DNA from 2 places in the Clostridium algidicarnis genome. Region 1 is predicted to be linked to the other one. Evidence: predicted binding sites of a transcription regulator. Region 1 holds the regulator's gene; the other holds the start of a gene.

Region 1 (6,207 bases):
CTAACTTTTCGTTTACCTTTGCTTTATCTTCTTCTGATACTTTTTCTCCAAGCTCAGTTAAAGTTTTTTCTGTTTGATATACTAATTGGTCCGCATTATTTTTAACTTCAATAGATTCTTTTCTCTTTTTATCTTCTTCAGCAAATTTCTCTGCTTCTTTTACAGCCTTATCTATTTCATCGTCATTTAAATTTGTTGATGCTGTTATGGTTATTTTAGCTTCTTTTCCAGTTCCTTTGTCCTTTGCAGAAACATTTACTATTCCATTAGCATCTATATCAAAGGTTACTTCTATTTGTGGTATTCCTCTTGGAGCTGCAGCTATTCCAGAAAGAGTTACTCTTCCAAGAGTTTTATTATCTGCCGCCATTTGTCTTTCACCTTGAACTACATGTATTTCAACAGAAGTTTGACCATCTGCTGCTGTAGAGAATACTTGACTCTTCCTAGTTGGAATTGTAGTATTTCTTTCAATTAAAGGTGTTGCGATTCCACCTAAAGTCTCTATTCCAAGTGTTAAAGGTGATACGTCTAATAATAAAACATCTTTAACATCTCCAGTTAAAACACCTGCTTGGATTGCTGCACCTAATGCAACGCACTCATCTGGGTTAACTCCCTTAGATGGATCTTTTCCTGTGAATTCTTTAACTGCATCTTGAACTGCAGGAGTTCTAGTAGATCCTCCTACTAATATTATTTTATCAATCTCATTTATTGACAAGCCAGCATCTTGTAAAGATTTTTTCATTGGCTCTATAGTTCTTTGAACTAAATCGTGAGTAAGCTCATTAAATTTAGCTCTTGAAAGATTCATCTCTATGTGCTTTGGACCTGTAGCATCTGCTGTTATAAATGGTAGATTTATGCTAGTTTGCATTGAAGATGATAACTCTATCTTTGCCTTTTCTGCTGCTTCTTTTAATCTTTGATGAGCCATCTTATCTTGTCTTAAATCTATTCCATTTTCTGATTTAAAGTTATCTGCTATATAATCAACTAACTTATCATCAAAGTCATCTCCACCTAAATGAGTATCTCCATTTGTAGATTTAACTTCAAAAACTCCATCTCCAAGTTCAAGTATTGATACGTCAAAAGTACCACCACCAAGATCGTAAACTAATACTTTTTGACTCTTTTCTGTCTTATCTATACCATATGCTAAAGAAGCTGCTGTAGGTTCATTTATTATTCTTAAAACTTCAAGCCCTGCTATCTTTCCTGCATCTTTTGTTGCTTGTCTTTGACTATCATTAAAGTAAGCTGGAACAGTTATTACTGCTTGAGTTACCTTTTCTCCTAAATAAGCCTCTGCATCAGTTTTTATTTTTTGAAGTACCATTGCTGATATTTCTTGTGGAGTATAATCTTTTGAATCTATTGTAACTTTATGGTTACTTCCCATATGCCTTTTTATAGAAGCTATAGTTCTCTCTGGATTAGTTATTGACTGTCTTTTAGCTACCTGACCTACTAATCTTTCACCATTTGCTTGAAATGAAACTACTGAAGGTATTGTTCTTGCTCCTTCTGAGCTTGATATAACTACCGCTTCTCCACCTTCCATAACTGAAACACATGAATTTGTTGTACCTAAATCAATTCCTATTACTTTTCCCATTTAAATTCCTCCTTAAATATATATGAAGTTTACAGTTTAATTGGCAACTTTAACCACACTGTATCTTATAACCTTATCACCTTTTTTATATCCCTTTTGGAATACCTCTATAATTTCTTTTTCTCCTAAACTTTCATCAACCACATGCATTACTGCATCGTGCATATTAGGATCAAAGCCACTATTAGTATCTATTTCTTCTATTTGTAATTTTTCTAGAGCTTCTTTAAATTGTTTTAGTGTAATCTCTACTCCTTTTTTTATATCCTCTGCACTTCCATCTGTAAGAGCAGCTCTTTCAAGATTATCTAATACAGGTAAAATATTTTTTAAAACATCTTCACAAGCATATCCATAGATACTTTCTTTTTCTTTTGTTGTTCTTTTTCTATAATTTTCATATTCAGCTGTAACTCTAAGAAGTCTTTCTTGTAATTCATTATTTTCTTCTTTAGTCTTTAAAGCTTCATCTTTATATTTAGAAAACTCCTTAAGATCTACTATATTATCATATTCTTCTTTTTCTAAAATCTCTGTTTCATTTACGACACTAGATTCTTCTTTAACATTTTCATCTTCTAAATTAAGATTTTCTACTTTTTCTTCTGGATTCAAATCACTTTTGTTCTTATCCATAGCTATGAAGCACACCTCATCTCTAATATATTTTTGCTATAATTCATCTTCAAGTTTTTTCAAACTGTCATTAAGTCCTTTCATAACTTTGGACATAATAGACACAACTTTTGAATAAGGAATTCGAGTGGGTCCTATAAGACCGATTGTTCCGATAGGCTTATTTCCCACAGAATATACTGCTGATATTACACTACAATCTTTAGCTTGCTTTAAATAATTTTCTTCACCTATTTTTATAGTAAGCTTATTTGTTGTATCTAGAAGTTCTTGCATATAACTTTTATTATCAAGCAAAGAAAGAAATTCCTTGGCTTTATCTATATCATTATACTCAGGGTAATTAAATATATTTGTAGCTCCTTCAAGATAAACCTTTGAGTACTCTTCATCAGTGAGCGCATCTATAAGTATTGGTATAACACCATTTACAATGTCTTCATATCCTTTAAGCTCAAATTTAATATCTTTTATAACTTGACTACCCATCTTCTCTATAGGTAAGTTTTTAAATTTTTCATTTAAAACATTACTTATCTTATGAAGATTGTCTTGGCTTGGAACGTTGCTTGCTTTAAGAATATTATTTTTTATAATACCTGTATAAGTTATTATAACCACAAGTATACTATTATTATCAATACTTATGAGCTGTACAGATTTCAATTGGCTCTTTTTTACAGAAGGTGTATTTAATATGCAAGTTAAGTTTGTGAGTTCTGACAACATATGGGTAGTTCCTTTTAATAGTTTATCTATCTCATATATTGCCATACTAAGTATATGTGATTTTATCTTCATCTCTTCTTCTAATGTTAGTCTTTCAACTATCATAAGTTTATCTACATAAAGTCGATATCCTTTATCTGAAGGTTTTCTTCCAGAAGAGGTATGAAGTTGTTCTAAATATCCCATATCTTCTAAATCAGCCATTTCATTTCTTATGGTAGCTGAGCTTATGCCTAAGTCATACTTTTTAGCTATGGTCCTGGATCCCACTGGTTCCGCCGTAATAATGTAATCATTAATTATAGCTTCAAGAATCTTTATTTTTCTATCATCCACATCCATGCTTTCACCTCTTTTATTAGCACTCACTCTTGTTGAGTGCTAATTGCTACGCTTTTAAAATAACATTTCAAGTTTTTTTTGTCAACATCATATTCACGTCATAATGCTAATTTATTATGCTATAATATGCTTTTACCTTTGTAAACTTTCATTTACTCATTATTGCTCTATTATACACCTTAATTTATTTAATCTATCAAAAAATCAGCTAATACATAATTAGATAATTGTATACCTTCCGCTGTAAACTTCAAATATCCATCTTCTCTTTTTAAAAGTTTCACATTTATATATTTATTAATTATATCTTTATAATAACTATCTATATCTTTACCAAATCTATTTAAAAATTCTTTTTCTTCTATACCCTTGGTCTTTCTAAGTCCCATAAACATAAATTCTTCAACATCTTCTTTAATTAAATTTTTATGTTTTTCCTTGTAAGCTTGTTTATCCGTATTTATCTTTTGTATATATTCTTCTACACTTTCAACATTTTTATATCTGATGCTTTCAATATAGGATGCTGAAGATGATCCAACTCCAATATATTCATCCATACTCCAATAAACCATGTTATGTCTGCATTCTCTACCCTCTTTTGAAAAATTTGAGATTTCATATTGATTATAGCCAAAATCTTTTAATATAGATAAAAGGCTTTCATACATACCTCTTTCAACATCTTCTTCTGGCAAATTTAATGTACCTTTATTATTAAGATCATAAAACCTTGTATCCTCTTCTAATATAAGGCTATAAGCTGAAATATGCTCTGGGTTTAATTTTGCAACCTTAATTAAAGACTCCTTCCAAAGCTCAGAAGTTTGATTTGGAAGTGCAAACATCAAATCTATATTTATATTTTCAAATCCTATAGATCTGGCAAGCTCATAATTTTTTAAAAATTCGTCTACATTATGTATTCTTCCAATCTCTTTTAATAATGAGTCATCATAAGCTTGTAGACCAATGCTTAACCTATTAACCCCCATATCTTTTAACAGTTCCAATTTTTTCTTATCTAATGTTCCTGGATTACATTCTACGGTAAATTCCACATTTGGTGTTAAATTCAGTTTCTTTATATGTGCTTTTAAATCTTCTAACATTTTTAAAGGCAAATAGGTGGGAGTACCCCCACCTATAAATATAGTCTTTATATTATACTGTAAAACTTTAGCATCAATTTCTTTACCTAAAGCCTTAATATAACTATCCATTAGATTATCTTTACCGCAAAATGATGGAAAATCACAATACCAACATTTACTTTTACAAAATGGTATATGTATATATAATGATATATCCTTCATAGTTACCTCCTAATTGCTTGCCAAGAGTTTCGCTTTTTTAAAAATCTAATCTACTTTTAGTACAGCCATAAATGCTTCTTGAGGGATTTCTACAGACCCTACTTGACGCATCCTCTTCTTACCCTCTTTTTGCTTTTCTAAAAGCTTTTTCTTTCTGCTTATATCTCCGCCATAACATTTTGCTAAAACATCTTTCCTCATAGCCTTTACAGTCTCTCTTGCTATTATTTTGCTCCCTACAGAAGCTTGTATAGGGATCTCAAATAATTGTCTTGGAATTATTTCTTTTAATTTTTCTGCTATAGCCCTACCTTTAGCATAAGCCCTTGAATCTGGAACAATCATAGATAAAGCATCTACTATTTCTCCATTTAGCAATATATCTAATTTTACTAAATGAGTTGTATTATATCCTTTAAGTTCATAATCTAAGGATGCATAACCTCTAGTTTTTGATTTTAGTGCATCAAAAAAGTCGTATATTATTTCATTAAGTGGTATATTATAGTTTAAAACTACCCTTGTAGTTTCTATATATTGCATATCTATAAAGTCTCCCCTTCTAGATTGGCATAATTCCATAATGGCACCTACATAATCTGTAGGTGATATTATAGAGGCCTTAACTATAGGTTCCTCCATATGTTCTATTTCAGTAGGATTAGGCAAATTTGCTGGATTTGTTATTTCAAGCAGTGTTCCATCTGTCTTTATTATTTTATATATTACAGAAGGAGCTGTAGTTATAATATCTAAATTAAATTCTCTCTCTACTCTTTCTTGCAATATTTCCATATGAAGAAGTCCTAAAAACCCACACCTAAATCCAAATCCTAAAGCTGCAGAAGTTTCTGGCTCAAAGGATAATGCAGCATCATTTATTTGTAATCTTTCTAGTGCTTCTTTTAATTCACCATACTTTGCACCATCTACAGGATATATACCACTAAACACCATAGGTATAGCAGGTCTATAACCCTCTAACGCTTCTGTTGCAGGTCTAGTTGCTTCTGTTATTGTATCTCCAACTCTTGCATCTCGAACATTTTTTATAGATCCTGTTATATACCCAACTTCTCCTGCCTTTAGCTCACCAGTTGGTAGATAACTTGGAGAAAAAACTCCAACTTCAGTAACTTCATAAACCTTCTTGGTTGCCATAAGCTTGATTTGAGTTCCTACTTTAACCGATCCTTCCATAACCCTTATGTAACAAACTACTCCCTTATAACTATCATAAGAAGAATCAAAGATAAGAGCTTTTAGAGGAGCTTCTTCGTCACCTGTAGGTGCTGGAACCTTTTCTATTATAGCCTCTAGTACATCAATTATATTAAGCCCTGATTTTGCAGATATTAAAGGGGCATCGGAAGCTTCAATTCCAATTACATCCTCTATTTCTTTTCTTATTTCTTCCGGTCTTGCACTTGGAAGATCTATTTTATTTACCACAGGAACTATCTCTAAATTATGATCTAAAGCTAAATAACAATTAGCCAAGGTTTGAGCTTGTATACCCTGAGTTGCATCCACTACAAGAACTGCTCCTTCACAAGCAGC
Region 2 (6,207 bases), 2.5 Mb from region 1:
AAGTTGTATATCTGCATGTCCTTTTGGGGCAATATCAGATAAGAGCTATATAGTTCCTGTAGTTCAGGAATTATCAAAAGAAGATTCTAATATTTATGCAGTGGTAGCTCCAGCTATTGCGGGACAGTTTGGACCTAAAGTAACTATGGGGAAAGTTAGAGATGCCTTTAAAAAGGTCGGGTTTAAAGATATATTTGAAGCGGCTTGTGGAGCAGATGCTGTAACAGTTCATGAAGGCAAAGAGTTTGTGGAAAGAATGGAAAAAGGCCATAAGTATATGACTAATTCCTGTTGCCCAGGATTTATGAATTTTATAGAAAAAAAGTTTCCAGATGAAATAGAAAGAGTTTCAACAACTGTATCTCCTATGATAGCTACAGCTAGATTTATTAAATCAAAAGATAATTTAGCAAAGGTAATATTTGTAGGGCCTTGTGTGGCTAAAAAGAGTGAGGCTACAAGAGATGAATTAAAAGGTGATGTAGATTATGTGTTAACATTTGAAGAAATAGCAGCAATTATGGATGCATTTAGTGTAGACCCTGAAAATTGTGAAGAGCAAGCAATTGATGAGGCGTCTATATTTGGAAGAGGATTTGCAAATGGTGGAGGACTTACAGCAGCTATTGAGAACTTTATAAAAGATAGCAATATAAAGGTAGATTTTAAACCTGTGAGGGTAAGTGGTGCTATTGAAATTAAAAAGGCCATGACTATGGCGAAGGTTGGAAGACTTGGTGGTAACTTTATTGAAGGTATGATGTGTGAGGGTGGATGCACTGGAGGCCCTGCAACGCTATTACCACCAATGAAGTCAAAGGGCCTATTTATTAAATTTAGTAACGAAGCTAGTAAAAAGTCTGTAATTGAAAATGATAGATTAAAAGAATTTGAAAAGATAAATTTAGAAAGATAAATTTAGAAAGATAAATTTATCTTTCTAAACTACGAATTTTTAAATTTTGTTTTTGTTTAGCTTTTTATGTAAGAATATAAGAATTATTGAACATACTACTAAAAGCGATAATATAAGCATAGACTCATGAAAAAAGAATTCCTGAGGTAAGATATTTATAATAGGATCTTTTATAGGGTCAAATAACCAATAATCATTTGAAAAGAATATTTCATGAAATGTTACAAAAGATTTATCGAAGTTTATTATAAAAGGTATAGCCAATGTTAAAGGAATTAATATTAACATAAAATAAGAATATTTTAGAAAAGAAAAGTTTCTTAGCCTTGAAAGGTGAGCTATAAAGATTAGGGATAATATAAAGGTGAAAAGAGAAACATAAGTTATGATATTAAATATATTTTTTACATCGACGAAGTGTTCTCTTCCCTCATGGGACATAAAAAAGTCTTCAAAAATCAAATCATCATTATTAAGAGGGTTAAGATAATCGATAAGTATAGTATAATTTTTTATGGTAGCTTCCTTACTTATATTAGCCTCTAAAGGAATATTTAATCTAGTTGTATCAATTTTATATAAGGTTTTAAAATTTAAAGCAAATATTGTACTAGAAGTTAATAAAAATACGGCTAAGGCTATACCACATAATAATGAAATTAATTTATTTAGTTTGTTCATATTAAGCGCTCCTATCATAAAATTTGATTATTTGAATATTAATTAAAAGGAGAATATATAGTTATATACGGATTATATTATAATATATAGATTCTATTATAATATAAAAATAGCAATATAAAACAACTTAAATTACAAAATGGAAGAAATCTTGTGTAATAGCTACTAAGAGGGAGTAATTCGCATATTAATGCAAATATTAAGGATATTAGATATTTAAGTAAATTTGAATTTATGTTGATTATTCTTTATTATAAGAATTGTATTAGCACTCATTCAAATAGAGTGCTAACAATAAGGTAATCAATTAATTTATATAAAATAAAAATAAATACATTAAGGAGGGGTTTAAATGAATATTAGACCACTTGGAGACAGGGTAGTAATAAAGAGATTAGAAGCAGAAGAAAAAACTAAAAGCGGAATAGTTTTAACAGGTACAGCAAAAGAAAGACCTCAAGAAGCAACAGTAGTAGCAGTAGGACCTGGTGGATATGTAGAGGGAAAAGATATTAAGATGGAAGTAAAGGTTGGAGATAAGGTATTATTCTCTAAGTATGCAGGTACAGAAGTTAAACTTGATGCAGAAGAGTACACTATTTTAAAACAAGATGATATATTAGCTATTGTTGAATAGTAACACATAGGAGAATCATAATATTATTTCAGGAGGGTGAATATAAATGGCTAAAAATATAATATTCGGTGAAGATGCAAGAAGATCTATGCAAAGAGGTGTAGATATTTTAGCTGACACTGTTAAAGTTACATTAGGACCTAAGGGAAGAAACGTAGTTTTAGATAAAAAATTTGGAGCTCCTTTAATTACAAATGACGGAGTTACTATAGCAAGAGAAATAGAACTTGAAGATCAATATGAAAACATGGGAGCACAATTAGTTAAAGAAGTTGCAACTAAAACTAATGATGTAGCAGGAGACGGAACTACTACAGCAACACTTCTTGCTCAAGCTATAATAAGAGAAGGATTAAGAAATGTTACAGCAGGAGCAAACCCAATGCTTGTAAGAAAAGGCATTAAGCTTGCTGTAGATAAATCAGTAGAAGAAATTAAAAAGGCTTCAAGACCAGTAGAAGGAAAAGAAGATATAGCTAGAGTTGCTGCAATATCAGCTGCAGATGAGGAAATAGGAAAACTTATAGCAGATGCTATGGAAAAGGTAGGAAACGAAGGTGTTATCACTGTAGAAGAATCAAGATCTATGGGAACTGAACTTGATGTAGTTGAAGGTATGCAATTCGATAGAGGCTATGTAAGCCCTTATATGGTAACAGACACAGAAAAGATGGAAGCTGTTTTAGAGGATCCATATATACTTTTAACAGACAAAAAGATAACTAACATTCAAGAGATACTACCAGTGCTTGAACAAATAGTTCAACAAGGTAAGAAACTTCTTATAATATCAGAAGATATTGAAGGAGAGGCAATGGCTACATTAGTTGTAAATAAACTAAGAGGAACATTTACTTGTGTTGGAGTTAAGGCACCGGGTTTTGGAGATAGAAGAAAAGAAATGCTTGAAGATATAGCAATATTAACAGGTGGAGAAGTTATATCAGAAGAACTTGGAAAAGACTTAAAAGATGCTACACTTGAAATGCTTGGAAGAGCTGAAAGTGTAAGGATTTCTAAAGAAAACACTACTATTGTAAATGGTAAAGGTGATTCAAAGAGTATAAAAGATAGAGTAAACCAAATAAAAGCTCAATTAGAAGAAACAACATCAGAATTCGATAAAGAAAAATTCCAAGAAAGATTAGCTAAACTTTCAGGCGGAGTTGCAGTTATAAAGGTAGGAGCAGCTACTGAAACTGAATTAAAAGAAAGAAAGCTTAGAATCGAAGATGCTTTAGCAGCAACTAAGGCAGCAGTAGAAGAAGGTATTGTTTCAGGTGGTGGAGTATCTTACGTTAATGTTTTAGGAGAAGTAAATAAATTAACTACAGAAGATACAGATATTCAAGTTGGAATTAACATAGTAGCTAGAGCTTTAGAAGAGCCAATGAGACAAATAGCTATAAATGCTGGAGTAGAAGGCTCTGTTATACTTGAAAAAATAAGAAATAGTGAAGCTGGTATAGGATATGATGCTTTAAAAGGTGAATATGTAAACATGATTAAAGCTGGAATAGTAGATCCAACTAAGGTTACAAGATCTGCACTTCAAAATGCAGCATCAGTAGCATCAATATTCTTAACTACAGAAGCAGCAATTAGTGATATACCAGAAGCAAACCCACAACCAATGCCAGGAGCAGGTATGGGAATGGACGGAATGTACTAAAATAAACAAAAACTTAATATTAAAAGATGTTTTGCATTGCCAAAACATCTTTTTTTTATCAAATAATATAGTATAAATAATATAGTATAAATAAAATACCTCTTTAATATATGGAGTATATATTAAAGAGGTATTTTAATTTATTTAAAAATAGTTAAAAATTATGAATAAGCTATATGAATTGAGTTAAGAATTATAGCTAGGTATATGATATTGTACACTTCTTAATATAAAGCATTAATGATGAAACTTTAGTAGTATACCTAATAAAATTAAAGGAGATAAATAAAGTGAAAAGATTTTCTAGAACAACTAAAAAAAAGAAGGGGTTTACATTAATAGAGCTTTTAATAGTTATATCAATTATAGGTATCTTAGCAACATTAATCGTACCAAAGTTTTCTAATGTTACAAAGGATGCTAAGATAAAAACAGATTTAGCTAATGCTAGAACTATATATAATGTAGTTAATACTTGTATTGCAAATGATGAAATTAAAGATACTGATTTCAAAGAAGGTGTACTTTCAATTGAAAATAGCAAACTAAAAGAACATATTCAAGTTATACCAAAACCAAAAGCAAAGGAAGGAAATTTTATTATATCTAAAACTGATGAGAATATAGTAATTATGATTGACAAAGAGGTGATTTATCCAACTGATGATGTTGGTGCTAGCGAGTAATTTAATTATAAAAAGTAAATAGAGAAGAGAAAAACCTAATAAAGTCTATTTAAAGCTATTCAAAATAAAAATTGAGTAGCTTTTTTAGATGTTTTTCAAAATTAGCCTGAATTCCTATTGCATTAACATCTTTCTTGAAGTATAATACTAACAAATATTTAAATAAAGAAGTTTTAAATTCAAATTTATAAAATTATGCAGGAATATATTCAACTCATATATACCCAAAATAAGGTTGGGAGTATCTACCGAATACCAAAAATATTCGACTATGAGTGGGGATTAATATATCTTTTAAAGACATATTAATTTTCACTTAGAGTAAAGTGAGAATTGGTATGTTTTTGTTTATTTATCCGATGGCTACCATCCGTAACACCCCTATACTCTTCAAGGTGAGGGATAACTGTTGCTACGCCCCTGGATAAGTTCTTCTAAGGCACAGATGGAGAGAGGTGTTCCTTATAAGCAAACTCCACCTGTGTCTAAGAATCACTTGATGGGAATACTAGTTTGATTATTTCAATTTAAAATTCTTGCAATAATATCTTAAAAGAATACAAATAAAGGAAGGATGATTGTTTTGGCTAAAATATTAAAAACAGCGTATACGTTTGATGATGTGCTTTTAGTACCTAATAAATCTGAAATATTACCTAGAGATGTAGAACTAAGTACTAATCTTACTAAAAAGATAAAACTTAACATACCTTTAATAAGTGCAGGTATGGATACTGTAACAGAATCAAAGATGGCAATTGCTATAGCTCGTGAAGGCGGAATTGGAATCATACACAAAAATATGACAATTGAGCAACAGGCAAGTGAAGTAGATAGAGTAAAAAGACAGGAAAATGGAGTAATAAAAGATCCCTTTTATTTGTCACCTGAACATACTATAGAGGATGCAGACAAGTTAATGGCTAAATATAGAATATCGGGAGTTCCTATTACTATAGAAGGCAAGCTTGTAGGTATAATAACTAATAGAGATATCATATTTGAATATGATTTTAGTAAAAAAATAAAAGATGTTATGACAAAAGAAAATTTAATTACAGCACCAGAAGGAACTAGTATGGAAGAAGCTAAAAATCTACTTAAGACAAATAAGATAGAAAAGCTTCCATTAGTAGATGAAAACTTTAATCTTAAAGGGCTTATAACAATTAAGGATATTGAAAAATCAATAAAATTTCCAAATGCAGCTAAAGATAGTCAAGGTAGATTATTATGTGGTGCTGCAGTAGGTGTTACTAATGATATGATAGAAAGAGTAGATGCTCTAGTTAAAGCAGGTGTAGATATTATAACTCTTGATACAGCTCATGGTCATTCCAAGGGAGTTTTAGAAGGGGTTAAAAAAATAAAGAGTTTATATAATGATTTAGAAATTATAGCAGGGAATGTAGCTACAGCAGAAGCTACAAAAGACTTAATAGAAGCAGGAGCAGATTGCATAAAGGTAGGGATAGGACCTGGGTCTATATGTACTACTAGAATAGTAGCAGGAGTTGGAGTTCCGCAACTTACAGCTGTTATGGATTGTGTTGAAGAGGCAGAAAAACATGGGGTCTCTGTAATAGCTGATGGTGGTATAAAGTATTCAGGAGAT

The links. Region 1 encodes HrcA, which represses chaperone genes, less so after heat shock. Its sites were predicted from a motif close to TGTTAGCACTCNNNNNNNNNGAGTGCTAACA; they were not measured.
Region 2: a site for HrcA is predicted at 1,861-1,891, ahead of groES (co-chaperone GroES). Genes of this name have one in related genera too.

Annotation. Positions count from the first base shown of each region.
Region 1 is NZ_JNLN01000001.1:2,913,045-2,919,251, forward strand. Features, by position in the region: gene dnaK (molecular chaperone DnaK) at 1-1,624, opposite strand, end outside; gene grpE (nucleotide exchange factor GrpE) at 1,661-2,260, opposite strand; gene hrcA (heat-inducible transcriptional repressor HrcA) at 2,297-3,331, opposite strand; gene hemW (radical SAM family heme chaperone HemW) at 3,520-4,647, opposite strand; gene lepA (translation elongation factor 4) at 4,693-6,207, opposite strand, start outside.
Region 2 is NZ_JNLN01000001.1:393,909-400,115, reverse strand. Features, by position in the region: gene BV55_RS0101985 (4Fe-4S dicluster domain-containing protein) at 1-916, shown strand, start outside; gene BV55_RS0101980 (TIGR01906 family membrane protein) at 956-1,597, opposite strand; gene groES (co-chaperone GroES) at 1,950-2,234, shown strand; gene groL (chaperonin GroEL) at 2,281-3,906, shown strand; gene BV55_RS15860 (type II secretion system protein) at 4,197-4,592, shown strand; purine riboswitch at 4,787-4,884, shown strand; gene guaB (IMP dehydrogenase) at 5,176-6,207, shown strand, end outside.